One region of the Kitasatospora sp. NPDC085464 genome, then DNA from elsewhere that is predicted to be linked to it. Evidence: riboswitches for the same ligand, from Rfam matches in the RefSeq annotation. Region 1 holds a riboswitch; each other region holds the start of a gene.

Region 1 (4,488 bases):
GCGCCCGGAGGGATGCTTGGCCGCATGGCGCTCGCGGCCCCCGACCACACCGCCGCGCGGGGCGGCCGGCCGGAGGTGGCCGCCCCGGCGGTCACCTACGCGCTGATCGCGGTCAACACCCTGGTCTTCCTCCTCGGCCCGGCCGCCGGGCTCAATCCGCTGTACGGCACCGGCCCGGCCCGGGTCTGCGCGGAGCAACGGTACGAGCAGCGCTGGGGCGCCGTTCCGGCCGAACTGCTGACCGGGCGGCCGCTCACCGCCGAACAGCTGACCGAGGCCCCCGACCCGGTCCCCGGCTGCCCGGCCGCCCCGACCCCGGGCAAGCACCCGGCCCTGTCCGCCCTCACCGGCCTCTTCCTGCACGCCGGCTGGCTGCACCTGCTGGGCAACCTGCTCTTCCTGCACGTCTTCGGCCCCACCGTCGAGCGGCGGCTGGGCCGGGCCCGGTACGCCGTCTTCTACCTGGCCGCCGGCAGCCTGGCCACGTACGGCTTCGCGCTCGCGGAGGCGCACTCGCCGGACTGCACGCGGGTGCTCATCGGAGCCTCCGGCGCGATCTCCGCCGTCCTGGGCGCCTACCTGCGCTTCCACCCGCGCGCCCGGGTGACCACCCTCGTCCCGCTGCTGTTCTTCCTGCCGCTGCGCTTCCCGGCCTGGCTGGTGCTCGGCCTCTGGTTCGCGCTGCAGTGGTGGTCGGTGCACTCGGCGGGCCCGGGGGTGGCCTACCTGGTCCACGTGATCGGTTTCTCGGCCGGCTTCCTCTACACCTGCACGGTGGTCCGCCACCCCCCGAGACGGCCCGGCTGACGCCCGATACGCTGGCGGCACCCCACAAAGGAGCGCGAACAGTGATCACCGCCATCGTCCTGATCAAGACCAGTGTCGACCGCATCCCGGAGATCGCCGAGGCCATCGCTTCCATCGAGGGCGTCAGCGAGGTGTACTCGGTGACCGGTGGATACGACCTGGTGGCGATGGTCCGGGTGCGCCGCCACGACGACCTGGCCGAGGTCATCCCGGGCCGGCTCAACAAGGTCCCCGGCGTGGCCCACACCGAGACCCAGATCGCCTTCCGCACCTACTCCCAGCACGACCTGGAGGCGGCCTTCGCCCTCGGCCTGGACGAGTAGCGGCGCCCGGACTCAGCCCTCCCGACGCGCCCGGGCTCAGCCCTTCCGGCGGGTGTCCGCGACGCAACGCCCGCCCTCGTTGCGGTAGTTCCACGCCGCGCCGTCCGTGACCAGCTCGCGGACGGCGGTGAGGAAGCGGTCGATGTGCTCGTCCGGGGTCCCGGCGCCGAAGCTGACCCGGATGGCGTTCAGGCTGCGCTCGCCCGGCAGCGAGGGGTCCGGAGCGCCGCAGCTGGACTCCACGGCGGTGGCCTCGTCGTCCAACAGGGTGCGCACCAGCGGGTGGGCGCAGAAGAGGCCGTCGCGTACCCCGATGCCGTACTCGGCGGACAGTGCGGCCGAGAAGTGCGAGCTGTTCCAGCCCCGGACGACGAAGGACAGCACGCCCACCCGGGCCGAGCCGGCGCCGAACAGGTTCAGCACCTTGACCTGCGGGACCTCCGCCAGCCCGGCGGTCAGCCGGTCGACCAGCTGCCGCTCACGGGCCTCCAGGGCGTCGAAGCCGGCCTCGCCCAGGGCGCGGCAGGCCGAGGCGATCGCGTAGGCGCCGATGACGTTCGGCGAGCCGGCCTCGTGCCGGGCCGGGCCGGTCTGCCACTGCACGGCCACCGAGCCGTCCGTCTCCCGGGCCACCGTGCGGGTCGCCCCGCCGCCGGCCAGGTACGGCTCGGCCGCGTCCAGCCAGTCCGCCCGGCCGGCCAGCACCCCGGCGCCGAACGGCGCGTAGATCTTGTGGCCGGAGAAGGCGATCCAGTCGACGTCCAGCTCGCGCACCGAGACCCGGTGGTGCGGGGCCAGCTGGGCGGCGTCCAGCACCACCCGGGCGCCGTGCCGGTGCGCCGTCCCGGTCAGCTCGGCGACCGGCCACAGCTCGCCGGTCACGTTGGAGGCGCCGGTGACGCAGAGCAGCTTGGGGCCCTCGGGCGCCTCGGCGAGCGCGGCGTCCAGGGCGGCCACCGCCTCGGCCCGGGAGCGCGGCGCGCGCAGGTAGGTCACGTCCAGTCCGGCGTGCGCCCAGGGCAGCAGCGAGGCGTGGTGCTCGGTCTCGAAGGCGAACACCCGGGTGCCGGCCGGCACGGCGGCGGCCAGCAGGTTGAGCGAGTCGGTGGTGGCCCGGGTGAAGACGACCTGGTCGCCCTCGCGCAGGTCGAGGAACTCGGCGACGGTGCGTCGGCTCTGCTCGAAGAGGTCGGTGGACAGCTGCGAGAGGTACCCGGCGCCGCGGTGCACGCTGCCGTAGTACGGCGCGTAGGCGGCGACGTCGTCCCAGACCCGCTGCAGTGCCGGCGCGCTGGCCGCGTAGTCGAGCGCCGCGTAGCCGACCTTCTCACCGCTGGCGAGCGGGACCTGGACGTCGGAGCCGAGCACGGCGAGCGGGGCGGTGGTCTCGGTGGCGAGAGAGGACATGAGGATGCACTCCTTCAGGGGCCTGGGACCCCGGGAGTGCCACTCGTCGGGTGTCCGCGCTTGTCGCACGGACGGTTTGCCGTGGCGACCCGGTCCTCACCCAGGGCACCCCGCCACGGACGGAGGGTTGCCGGACAGCAAGCTGGGGCTTGACGCTGTCACTCATGACCTGGCGCCGACTCTAGGGTCGCGTCCGGCGGGCGGTCAAACGGGCATCCACCATCCGGACAGCCGGGGAGCCCGCGCCGGAGTTTCCGGCACGGGCTCCCAACCACCGCTTCAGCTACGGCTGGTGGCCTCCGACCAGCGCCGCAGCAGCTCCTGTGCGACGCCGGAGTCGATGGCCTCCGCCGCCCGCGCCATGCCCGCCGCGAGCTGCTCGGCCAGCGGCGCGTCGCCCAGGTCGAGCGCGACCAGCGCCGCCGCCGTGTTCAGCAGGACGGCGTCCCGCACCGGCCCGCGCTCGCCCGCCAGCAGACGGCGCGCGACCTCCGCGTTGTACGCCGGGTCCCCGCCGCGCAGCGACTCGATGCCGACCAGCTCGATGCCGACCTCCCGCGGGTCGAAGGAGGTCTCGGTGACCACCCCGTCGCGCACCACCCACACCCGTGAGGTGGTGGTGATGGTCAGTTCGTCCAGCCCGTCGTCGCCGCGGAAGACCAGCGCCGTCGAGCCGCGCCGGGCGAGCACCCCGGCGATCAGCCCGGACAGCCGGGTGTCGAAGCAGCCGATGGCGTGGGAGGTGACCTTGGCCGGGTTGGTCAGCGGGCCGAGGATGTTGAAGGCGGTCGGCACCCCGAGGTCGCGCCGCGCGGTGGCGGCGTGCCGCATCGAGGGGTGGAACTTCGCGGCGAAGCAGAAGGTGAGGCCGACCTCCTCGGCCACCTCGGCGACCCGCCGGGCGGAGAGGTCCAGCGCCACCCCGAGCTTCTCCAGCACGTCCGAGGACCCGGTGGAGGAGGAGGCGGCCCGGTTGCCGTGCTTGACCACCTTGGCACCGGCCGCCGCCGCGACGATCGCCGACATCGTGGAGATGTTGACGGTCTTCGCCCGGTCGCCGCCGGTGCCGACGATGTCCACCGCCGGGCCGGCGATGTCCAGCGGCTCGGCGTGCGCGTACATCGCGTCCACCAGACCGGTGACCTCGTCGACCGTCTCGCCCTTGGACCGCAGCGCGATCATGAAGCCGGCCACCTGGGCGGGGGAGGCCTCGCCGCTCATGATCCGGTCCATCGCCCACGCGGTGGACGAGCGGTCGAGGTCCTCCCCCTTCAACAGGGCCGTCAGGAGATCCGGCCAGGAGCGGACCACCTGCGCGGGGTCGCTACCGCCGTTCGCAGGGTTCACGTTCACCATGGCTGACTCCAGCTGTCGTCTGTCCCCCCGCTCCGGGGGGCGTCCGTACGGATGGAGCCAGCCTATCGAGCGGCGGGGCCCCCAGGGCCCCGTCTTCTCCAGTACTGAGACGCCGCCGCTCAGCGGGCGGCCGGCGCCCGCCTGGCCAGCCGGGCCCGCAGCAGGGTGGCGACCGCCTCGGCCAGCGCCACCGGGTCCACCGGGTGGGAGATCGCGGCGTCGGCCCGGCTCCAGGCGGCGAGCCAGGAGTCCTGCGGCCGGCCGATCAGCACCAGCACCGGCGGGCAGCCGTAGATCTCGTCCTTCAGCTGGCGCCCGAGCCCCAGCCCGCCGGCCGGGACCGCCTCGCCGTCCAGCACGCAGAGGTCCACGCCGCCCTTCTCCAGCGCCTTGAGCACCGCCGGGGTGGTCGCGCACTCCAGGTAGGACAGCTCCGGAAGATCCTCGGCGGGCCGACGGCCGAGTGCCGTCAGCACCTGCTCGCGGGTGTTGCGGTCGTCGCTGTAGACGAGGACGGTGAGCGTCTCATCGGTCGTGTACGCCATGGACCCTGCTCCCTCAAGTGTGATCCGGACCACGTTCGCCTGATCCGGAT
Region 2 (4,488 bases), on a different contig from region 1:
AGGGTGGCGCCCTCGGCGGTCACCTCGGCGGCGCCGCCGGTGTAGGTGCGCAGGATGGTGGGGATGCGGACGTTGGCGCTCATGACTCTCCTTGCGGGGGTGCGGCTCTGCGGGGCAGCGGTCGGGGCGGGCACGGGGCCGGCGGCGTGGTTCAGGCGGACGCGAGGCCGGCGGCGCGGAACGCGTCCAGCGTCGGGCGGATGACGGCGCTCATCCCGGCGTCGGAGACGGCGTCCAGGGTCTTCAGGCCGTCGCCGGTGTTGATCGCGACGGTCTCCTTGGCCGGGTCCAGCTGCCCGGTCTCGACCAGCTTCTTCAGCACGCCGACGGTCACCCCGCCCGCGGTCTCGGCGAAGATGCCCTCGGTCCGGGCCAGCAGCCGGATCGCCGCCACGACCTCGGCGTCCGTGACGTCCTCCACCGCGCCGCCCGTGCGGCGGGCGATGTCCAGCACGTACGGGCCGTCGGCCGGGTTGCCGATCGCCAGCGACTTGGCGATGGTGTCCGGCTTGACCGGCTTGATCACGTCCCGGCCGGCCTTGAAGGCGGCCGACACCGGGGAGCAGCCCTCGGCCTGGGCGCCGAAGACCCGGTACGGCCGGTCCTCGACCAGGCCGAGCTTGATCAGCTCCTGCAGCCCCTTGTCGATCTTCGTCAGCTGGGAGCCCGAGGCGATCGGGATCACGATCTGCTCCGGCAGCCGCCAGCCGAGCTGCTCGCAGATCTCGTACGCCAGCGTCTTGGAGCCCTCGCCGTAGTACGGCCGCAGGTTGACGTTGACGAAGCCCCAGCCCTCGCCGGCCGGGTCCCCGATCAGCTCCGAGCAGAAGCGGTTCACGTCGTCGTAGTTGCCCTCGATGCCGACCAGCTCGCCGCCGTACACCCCGGCCATGACGACCTTGCCCTGCTCCAGGTCGTGCGGGATGAACACGCAGGACCGGAAGCCGGCCCGGGCGGCCGCCGCGCCCACCGCACCGGCCAGGTTGCCGGTGGAGGAGCAGGACAGCGTCGTGTAGCCGAACGCCCGCGCCGCCTCGATGGCGCAGGCCACCACGCGGTCCTTGAACGAGTGCGTCGGGTTCCCGGAGTCGTCCTTGATGTGCAGCTGCGCGGTGAAGCCGAGCTCGCGGCCCAGGTTGTCCGCCTTCACCAGCGGGGTCCAGCCCGGGTTCAGGTTGGGCTTGGACGCGACGTCGGCCGGCACCGGCAGCAGCGGCGCGTACCGCCAGACCGAAGTCGGGCCGGCCTCGATCCGCTTGCGCAGCTCCTCGGCGCCCTCGCTGCCGAACTCGTAGGCGATCTCCAGCGGGCCGAAGCACTCCAGGCACGCGAAGCTGGGACCGAGCGGGAAGCGGGTTCCACACTCCCGACAGGACAGGGCGGCGGCGGGGCCGAGGTCCACGGAAACAGGTGCGGCAGTGTCGATAGCCATGACGGCGAGGCCTCTCTCCTCATCTTCCCCGCAGCGCGGACGCGCCACAGGCCGGAATTGGCACCTGTCCCGCCGGGGCCTGTCGTCGACAGCCGCGCGAGAAGGTTGCCGGGACGTCAACGGGCCGTTCCCTCAGTCCCTCTGGATGAGCTTGTGAAATTGTGGTGGTGCTCGACGGCGACCCCGGCGTGCATGGGTCCTACCGCTGTACGAAGACTGTATCCGAAGGCGCCAATCCTGAACGGGACCGTCCGCCACGCGAGATGACCCGTCCCACCCGACCCGCCGAGGAGACTTCCGTGCCCGCCGAACCGACTCCCGAGCTCCTCCCGCAGGCGGCGTCCTGGCTGCGCCGCCGCTCCTGGAGCGCGGCCGACCGGCCGGTCGACACCCTCCTCGCGGCCAAGGAACGCACCGGCCGCACGATCAGCGTCGTCCTCCCCGCCCTGGACGAGGAGGCCACCGTCGGCGACATCGTCCGCACCGTCCGCCGCGAGCTGATGGAACGGCTCCCGCTGGTCGACGAACTCGTCGTTGTCGACTCCGGCTCCACCGACGCCACGGCCGAGGCCGCCGCCGAGGCCGGCGCCCGGGTGGAGCACCGCGACGCCATCCTGCCCCGGCTGCCCGCCGCCCCCGGCAAGGGCGAGGTGCTCTGGCGCTCGCTGCTGGTCACCCGCGGCGACATCGTCTGCTTCGTGGACGCCGACCTGCGCGAGTTCGACCCGGCCTTCGTCTCCGGCATCGTCGGGCCGCTGCTGACCGACGAGTCCATCCAGCTGGTCAAGGCCATGTACGACCGCCCCCTCGAAGTCGCACTGAGCGGCTCCGCCGCGGGGGACCGCGCCGCCGTCCTCCCGGCCGGCGGCGGCCGGGTCACCGAACTCGTCGCCCGCCCCCTCCTCAACCTGCACTGGCCGGAACTCGCCGGCTTCGTCCAGCCCCTCGGCGGCGAGTACGCGGCCCGCCGCTCACTGCTCGAACGGCTGCCCTTCCCCACCGGCTACGGCGTCGAACTCGGCCTGCTCGTCGACGCGTTGGAGCTGGTCGGCCTGGATGCCCTGGCCCAGGTGGACGTCGGCGTCCGGCACCACCGCCACCAGGACGGCCAGGCGCTCGGCCGGATGGCCGCCACCATCTACCGCACCGCGCTCGAACGCCTCGACCGCGCCCACCGGCTCAAGGCCTCCGCCGACCTGGTCCGCCCGGAGCTCACCCAGTTCGCCCGCGACCCGGAGACCCGCGCCTTCCTCGCCCACACCCACCCGGTGACCGCCCTGGAACGCCCCCCGATGCACACCGTCCCCGAATACGCCACCCACCGATGACGGGTTTGCCACGCCGGGCGCCCGGCAACATGCCAACCATGGGCGATCTCACGACCGAACGTTCGAGTGCGACCGGCACCGCCCCCGTCCTGGTGGCCTCCAACCGGGGACCGGTGTCGTTCAGCACCGCCGACGACGGCACGCTGACCCTGCGGCGCGGCGGCGGGGGCCTGGTCTCCGGCCTCTCCGCCATCGACGACCCGAACGCCGTCTGGGTCTGCGCGGCCCTCGGCGCCGCGGACCGCAGAGCCGCCGCGGAAGCCCCCGACGGCCGCCTCGACCTGGCCGGCCACGACGTCGGCGGGCAGGCCGTCCGGATGCTGGACATCGACCCCGAGACCTTCGCCCGCGCCTACAACGGCGTCGCCAACTCCACCCTCTGGTTCGTCCACCACCTGCTGTACGCGACCCCCACCGCCCCCGCCTTCGACGCCGACTTCCGCACCGAATGGGCCGCCTACCGGGCCTACAACGCGGCCTTCGCCGAGGCGCTGGCCACCGAGGCCGCCCCGAACGCCGCCGTCCTCGTCCAGGACTACCACCTGTCCCTGGCCCCGGCGCTGCTCCGCGCCGCCCGCCCCGACCTGCGGATCGGCCACTTCTCGCACACCCCCTGGGCCCCGCCCGAGTACTACCGGATGCTCCCCGACGACGTCGCCCGCGCCGTCCTCACCGGCATCCTCGGCGCCGACCGGGCCGGCTTCCTCACCGAACGCTGGGCCCGCGCCTTCGCCGCCTGCTGCGCGGACCTCCTCGGCGCCGACGTCGACCACGAGGCGCTCACCGTCACCCTCGACGGCCGCACCACCGCCCTCGGCGTCCACGCCCTCGGCGCCGACGCCGACTTCCTGCGCGAACGCTCCCACCGCCCCGACGTGGACGAACGCCTCGCCGCCCTGCGCGAGGCCGTCGGCGAGCGCCGCACGATCGTCCGGGTCGACCGCACCGAGCTGAGCAAGAACATCGTCCGCGGCCTGCTGGCCTACCGGCACCTGCTCCGCACCCGCCCCGAGTGGCACGACCGCGTGGTCCACATCGCCTTCGCCTACCCGTCGCGGACCGACCTGGCCGAGTACCGCAACTACACGGCGCAGGTCCGCGAACTCGCCGACGCCATCGACACCGAGTTCGCCACCCCGGACTGGCAGCCCCTGATCCTGCACGTCGACGACGACTTCCCGCGCTCCCTCGCCGCCTACCGCCTGGCCGACGTCGCCCTGGTGAACCCGATCCGGGACGGCATGAACCTGGTGGCCAAGGAGGTCCCGGTCGTCTCCGACCGCGGCTGCGCCCTGGTCCTCTCCCGGGAGGCCGGCGCCCACGCGGAACTGGCCGACGACGCCCTGACGGTCAACCCGTACGACGTCATCGCCACCGCCGACGCCCTGCACACCGCGCTGACCATGCCCGAGGAGGAGCGCGCCGGCCGCACCAAGCGCCTCGCGGCGGCGGCCACCGCACTCCCCCCGCAGCAGTGGTTCCTCGACCAGCTCAACGCGCTGGCCCCGCTCAACTCCCGGTGAGGGCCTCCCCCAACGCCGCCAACAGCTCCACCACCCCGGCCGGCCCCGCGACCACCAGGTCCGCGCGGTCGGCCAGCTCCTTCACCGGCGCGTCCCCGACCGCCGCGCTGCACACCAGCAGCCCGGCCAGCCCGTCCCCGCGCAGCTCCTCCACCGCCGCGAACGCCGCCACGTCCCCGAGGTCGTCGCCCGCGTACAGCACCGA
Region 3 (4,488 bases), on a different contig from region 1:
GCCCGCTCCCGCCGCGCCCGGTGCCGCCCTGCCCGTTACCGTCCCCACCGCCCGTCATGACCGTCAGTCTGTCACCATCACGGTCCACCGCCTTGGTCCTCATCGGAGCCCACCTCACTCATCTGCCCGGCCCTGGACGCGAGCCGCTCGCCCGCCTGTCGTGTTGTTGAACGGAAAACGTGCTCGCGATTGTTCACCTGGGCGGCACTTTGCCGGAGGAAACCTCGCCGGGGCGCGGGACGGGCCCCGCCGCGCCCCGGCCCGGGCCGTCAGCCGGCGGCGCGCCCGGTCCGACGGCGGCGCGGATCCCGTCGCCCAGCAGGTCCGGGGTGGTGGCCCCGGCGTCGTCGGTGACCACGACCGCCGGGACGCGGGCCTCGGGGGCGAGGCCGGAGGGGCCGGCCTCGCCGGTGCGGCGGCCGGCCACCAGGGCGGCCGTGAAGGTGCCGTACCCGACGCAGTCGCGGCCGGCGTCCCCCGCCGCTCCGCCGGCCGCAGGGCGCCGAGCGCAGGGTCCGAACTGGTCCGCACCAGCGGTGCCGAGGCCGGTCCGATCGCCCCGGTCGTCTCCCGCCGCGCAGCCGGGGCCGTGGCGCCGAGCGCGTCGAGGCGCAGCACGAGGTTGCGCGGCAGGTCGGTGCCGGGCACGCCCGGGACCGCCACCGGTCTCGGCCAGCGCCGGGGCGGTGCCGGTCGCGCTGGGCGAGCCCGGACCGCCGCCGCCCGCCGTGGCGGCGGCGGGGGACGGCGGTGCAACGCAGCCCCCGACCCCTGCACGGATGGCGTGCCGCGTTCGGTTCACCCCGTTCCCGGTGTCGCCGGCCGCCGCCTCCTCCCGGCCCGCGCAAGAGGAACGCGCGTCCGGGCAGCGCGAGGCCGAACGGCGCGAGGCCGGGCAGGCGCGGCCCGGTGAACCGGTCAGGGGTGGCGCAGGGCCTCGGTGAGCCGGTGGGCCGCCTCGACGACCGCCTGGGAGAGCTGGGCTCCGGGGTGCCTGGTGAGCCGCTCGATCGGGCCGGAGACCGACACCGCGGCCACCACCCGGTTGGAGGGGCCGCGGACGGGCGCGGACACGGAGGCGACCCCGAGTTCACGCTCGCCGATGGACTGGGCCCAGCCGCGCCTCCGGACCCCGCTCAGCGCGGTGGCGGTGAAGCGGGCGCCCTGCAGCCCGCGGTGCAGCCGCTCGGGCTCCTCCCAGGCGAGCAGGACCTGGGCGGCCGCACCGACCTTCATCGGGAGGGTGACCCCCACCGGTACGGTGTCGCGCAGGCCGGAGAGGCGCTCGGCGGCGGCCACGCAGATCCGGATCTCGCCCTGCCGGCGGTAGAGCTGGGCGCTCTCGCCGGTCACGTCGCGCAGGTGGGCGAGGACGGAGCCGGCCGCGGCCAGCAGCCGGTCCTCCCCGGCGGCCGCCGAGAGCTCGGTGAGCCGGGGCCCGAGGATGAACCGGCCCTGCATGTCCCTGGTGACCAGCCGGTGGTGTTCGAGTGCCACGGCGAGCCGGTGGGCGGTGGGCCGGGCCAGGCCGGTGGCGGTGACGAGTCCGGCCAGGGTGGCGGGACCTGCCTCCAGGGTGCCGAGGATCGAGGTGACCTTGTCGAGCACGCCGACGCCGCTCGTGTTGTCCATGGATGGGTACTCCGTCTCGAATCCCGTGAGCGGCGGGTGGGCTTCGCTCACGGGGGCTCCCGGACGGGGAGCCGGGGGGGTGGTCAGCGAGGACGGGCCGGGGAAGTCGGCCGATTGCCTGCGCCGGGCACGAGACGGGTACGCGGAAGGGCCGGGGCGGAAAGCGCCCGGGCGAAGGACAGCACAGAGAGCACCGTGTCTCCTCATCTTTCCCGCGCCACAGTGGCGACAGGCCGGAGTTGGCACTGCCCCCGCACGGCACGGCGCGTACTTCGGACGCCGGGTCGAACGGGGAGTTGCCGGGGCTTCGTAGGGCCGGTCCCTCCACCCCTCTGGATGATTCGCGAGGAACGATACAAGATGCGCCGGGCCGCCCGCCAAGCCTCCCCCTCCACTCGCCCTCCGCTCGCCCTCCACTCCCCTCCCCCGGACGCGATCGGGCCGGCCACGCGGTGGTGGCCGGCCCGGGGTTCCTACGGGCCGTCGGCCCGTCGGGTGGTCAGCTCGCCTTCTTCGTGGTGCCGACGCACAGCGCCCAGATGACGAAGGCGTCGAGCGCGATCAGGACGATGGCCCAGAGCGGGTAGTAGGGCAGCCACAGGAAGTTGGCGATCATGCTCAGGCCGGCGACGGCGACACCGACGACCCGGGCCCAGGCAGCACCGCTGAACAGCGCCACGCCCGCCAGCACCAGGACGACCCCGACGATGACGTGAATCCAGCCCCAGCCTTCGGTGTTCATCGAGTAGACGTAGTGCCGGGTGACGACGATCAGGCTGTCCTTGGTGATGGCGGCGATCCCCTGGAACACCGCCATGATGCCGCCGGCGATCATCATGACCCCGGCGAAGATGGTCCACCCGGTCGCGAAGGGACGGGGCTCGGGGGCGCGGGTGCTGGGGCCGGCCCCGGCAACACTGCTGGTCATGACATTGACTCCTTCGGTGGCAACCGCCTCTCGGGCAACGGGAGACGGGAGGGACGGGCAGCCTGGCGCAGGGGCCCGGCTGCTCGCATGACGACCGCCTGGAAGGGAACAGAAGTCCTACCTTCACGGTAGGGCCGGACTCCCGTCCTGTCGTGCGCGGACCGCGACGAGGTCACGGATCGTGACGCCGCGTCCGTCAGCGGCAGGTGCCGGCCGGTGTGGGTCCGGACGACTGGTCATGGCCACCTGCGCTGTGTGCGGGGAACGGTCGGGGAGGTCCGCGTCGCGCGGACGGGGTCACTCGCCGGTCCGGCTCCCGGCGCCGGCCTCGTCGGTACGGCTGTCGGCGTCGGCCCGTCCGGAGGCGGCGAGCAGCGCCAGGACGGCGAGCACCGCGAGCAGCACCAGCACGAGCAGCAGCACCGTCAGGACGGTCGGGTGGTTCCAGAGGGCGAACACCAGGGCGACGATCAGCACCGCCGCGAGGACGAGCCACCGGCGGTGGGCGTCGGTCCAGGTCCCGACCCGGCCGGTGTGCACGCCGTGCGCGTCGCTCCAGCCGGCGACGGAGTCGGCGACGTGGTCGGCACCGCCGCGGACGGCGCGCGGCATGCGGCCCGCACCGGAGAGGTAGGCGCCGAGCGCCACCACCACGCCCAGGACGATCGCGGTCCGCAGGCTGATCCGCAGGAAGTGCAGCAGCGTGTCGAAGACCGCGGCCGCCGCGGCCGGGGACTGCACGGCGGGCGGCAGGTGGTCCAGGTAGTAGTGGCGGGCGATCACCAGGGCGATCGCCACCAGCAGGCAGGCGAAGGCCGCGCAGAGGGCCGTGGTCACCAGGGCCCGGCGGCGGCGCCGGGCCAGCACCACGCCGATCACGCCGATCAGCACGGTGATGATCGGCAGCCAGTTGCCGATCACGTCGAGGGCGTGCGCGTAACCGCGGATCTTGGCCAGCTTGTCGGACTGGAACAGCACCAGCTGCTTGTTGACTTCGGGGATCTTCTCGGCCGGGGTCAGCCCGGCCGACACCAGGTCGTCCTTCAGCTTGTCGACGGCCGTCCCGACGTTGAGGGTGACGGTGCCGTTGTTCACCTCGACCGCGCCGCGGCCGTGGCCGGTCAGGGCCTGGACCACGGCCTGGTGGGCGGCGCGGTTGGCCTGCGTCCACGCGGTCGCGAAGGCGTCGCTCTGCACGACCTTGGTGGCGGCCTTGGTGACCACCTGGTCGACCGCGTCGTCGATCTTGGGGCCGAGCGACTTGACCGCCGCGGCGGCCCGGGGCGGCAGGCCCTGCGACTGCAGCCAGTCGCCCACGTCGGAGGCGACCGCCGGGCCGTCCACCTTCACGTCCACGGCCTTCGTGATCCGGGCGACCGCGGCGTCCTGGATCGCGGGGTTGGTGGCCAGCGGGGAGACCGTGGAGACGTACCGGTCGGTGTCCAGCGCGATGTCGTGCACCCAGACGGTGAGCAGCGAGACGGGCACCAGGATGCAGGTCAGCGTGATCAGCACGGCTGACACGGTGCTCATCGCGATCCTCGCCGCCCTGGAGGGGTGCCGGCCCCCCGAGGGCGTGCCCCCGCCCCCGTTCGTCGGCCCGCCGGGCGGCGGCCCGGACGGAGGCGGCCCGGACGCGGGCGGCTCACCCGCCGCAGGACCGCCCACCGCAGCAGGCCCGGACGGAGCAGGCCCGGACGGAGCAGGCCCGGACGGAGCAGGCCCGGACGGAGCAGGCCCGGATGGAGCGGGCCCGGACGCCGAGGGCTCACCCGAAGGGGGCTCGGAAGGATGCGGCTCCAGTGGCCCGTTCAACGGCACTCCCGGTGTTCGGCACGCGGCCGTACCGCCGCTGTTCACCATTCACGCCGCAAGGTCCCCCGTCCGGCACGCCGGACTGGGCCGCCCGGACGAGGGCTCCGCCGGAT

What was found. A riboswitch is a leader RNA that binds a small molecule or an ion and turns the genes downstream of it on or off. The one in region 1 is predicted to bind S-adenosylmethionine.
Region 2: it holds a riboswitch for S-adenosylmethionine, as region 1 does, so the genes downstream of both, thrC (threonine synthase) here and ACIGG8_RS13115 (aminotransferase class V-fold PLP-dependent enzyme) in region 1, are expected to answer to the same signal.
Region 3: it holds a riboswitch for S-adenosylmethionine, as region 1 does, so the genes downstream of both, ACIGG8_RS35290 (IclR family transcriptional regulator) here and ACIGG8_RS13115 (aminotransferase class V-fold PLP-dependent enzyme) in region 1, are expected to answer to the same signal.

The regions. Positions count from the first base shown of each region.
Region 1 is NZ_JBITTM010000012.1:123,518-128,005, forward strand. Features, by position in the region: gene ACIGG8_RS13105 (rhomboid family intramembrane serine protease) at 25-807, shown strand; gene ACIGG8_RS13110 (Lrp/AsnC family transcriptional regulator) at 849-1,130, shown strand; gene ACIGG8_RS13115 (aminotransferase class V-fold PLP-dependent enzyme) at 1,167-2,537, opposite strand; SAM riboswitch class IV at 2,589-2,707, opposite strand; gene trpD (anthranilate phosphoribosyltransferase) at 2,817-3,893, opposite strand; gene ACIGG8_RS13125 (hypothetical protein) at 4,013-4,438, opposite strand.
Region 2 is NZ_JBITTM010000020.1:71,673-76,160, reverse strand. Features, by position in the region: gene ACIGG8_RS19400 (MoaD/ThiS family protein) at 1-83, opposite strand, end outside; gene thrC (threonine synthase) at 152-1,432, opposite strand; SAM riboswitch class I at 1,449-1,584, opposite strand; gene ACIGG8_RS19390 (glucosyl-3-phosphoglycerate synthase) at 1,732-2,760, shown strand; gene ACIGG8_RS19385 (trehalose-6-phosphate synthase) at 2,799-4,283, shown strand; gene otsB (trehalose-phosphatase) at 4,270-4,488, opposite strand, start outside.
Region 3 is NZ_JBITTM010000053.1:56,267-60,754, reverse strand. Features, by position in the region: gene ACIGG8_RS35300 (hypothetical protein) at 1-58, opposite strand, end outside; gene ACIGG8_RS35295 (hypothetical protein) at 194-427, opposite strand; gene ACIGG8_RS35290 (IclR family transcriptional regulator) at 919-1,632, opposite strand; SAM riboswitch class I at 1,833-1,975, opposite strand; gene ACIGG8_RS35285 (hypothetical protein) at 2,132-2,560, opposite strand; gene ACIGG8_RS35280 (hypothetical protein) at 2,858-4,093, opposite strand.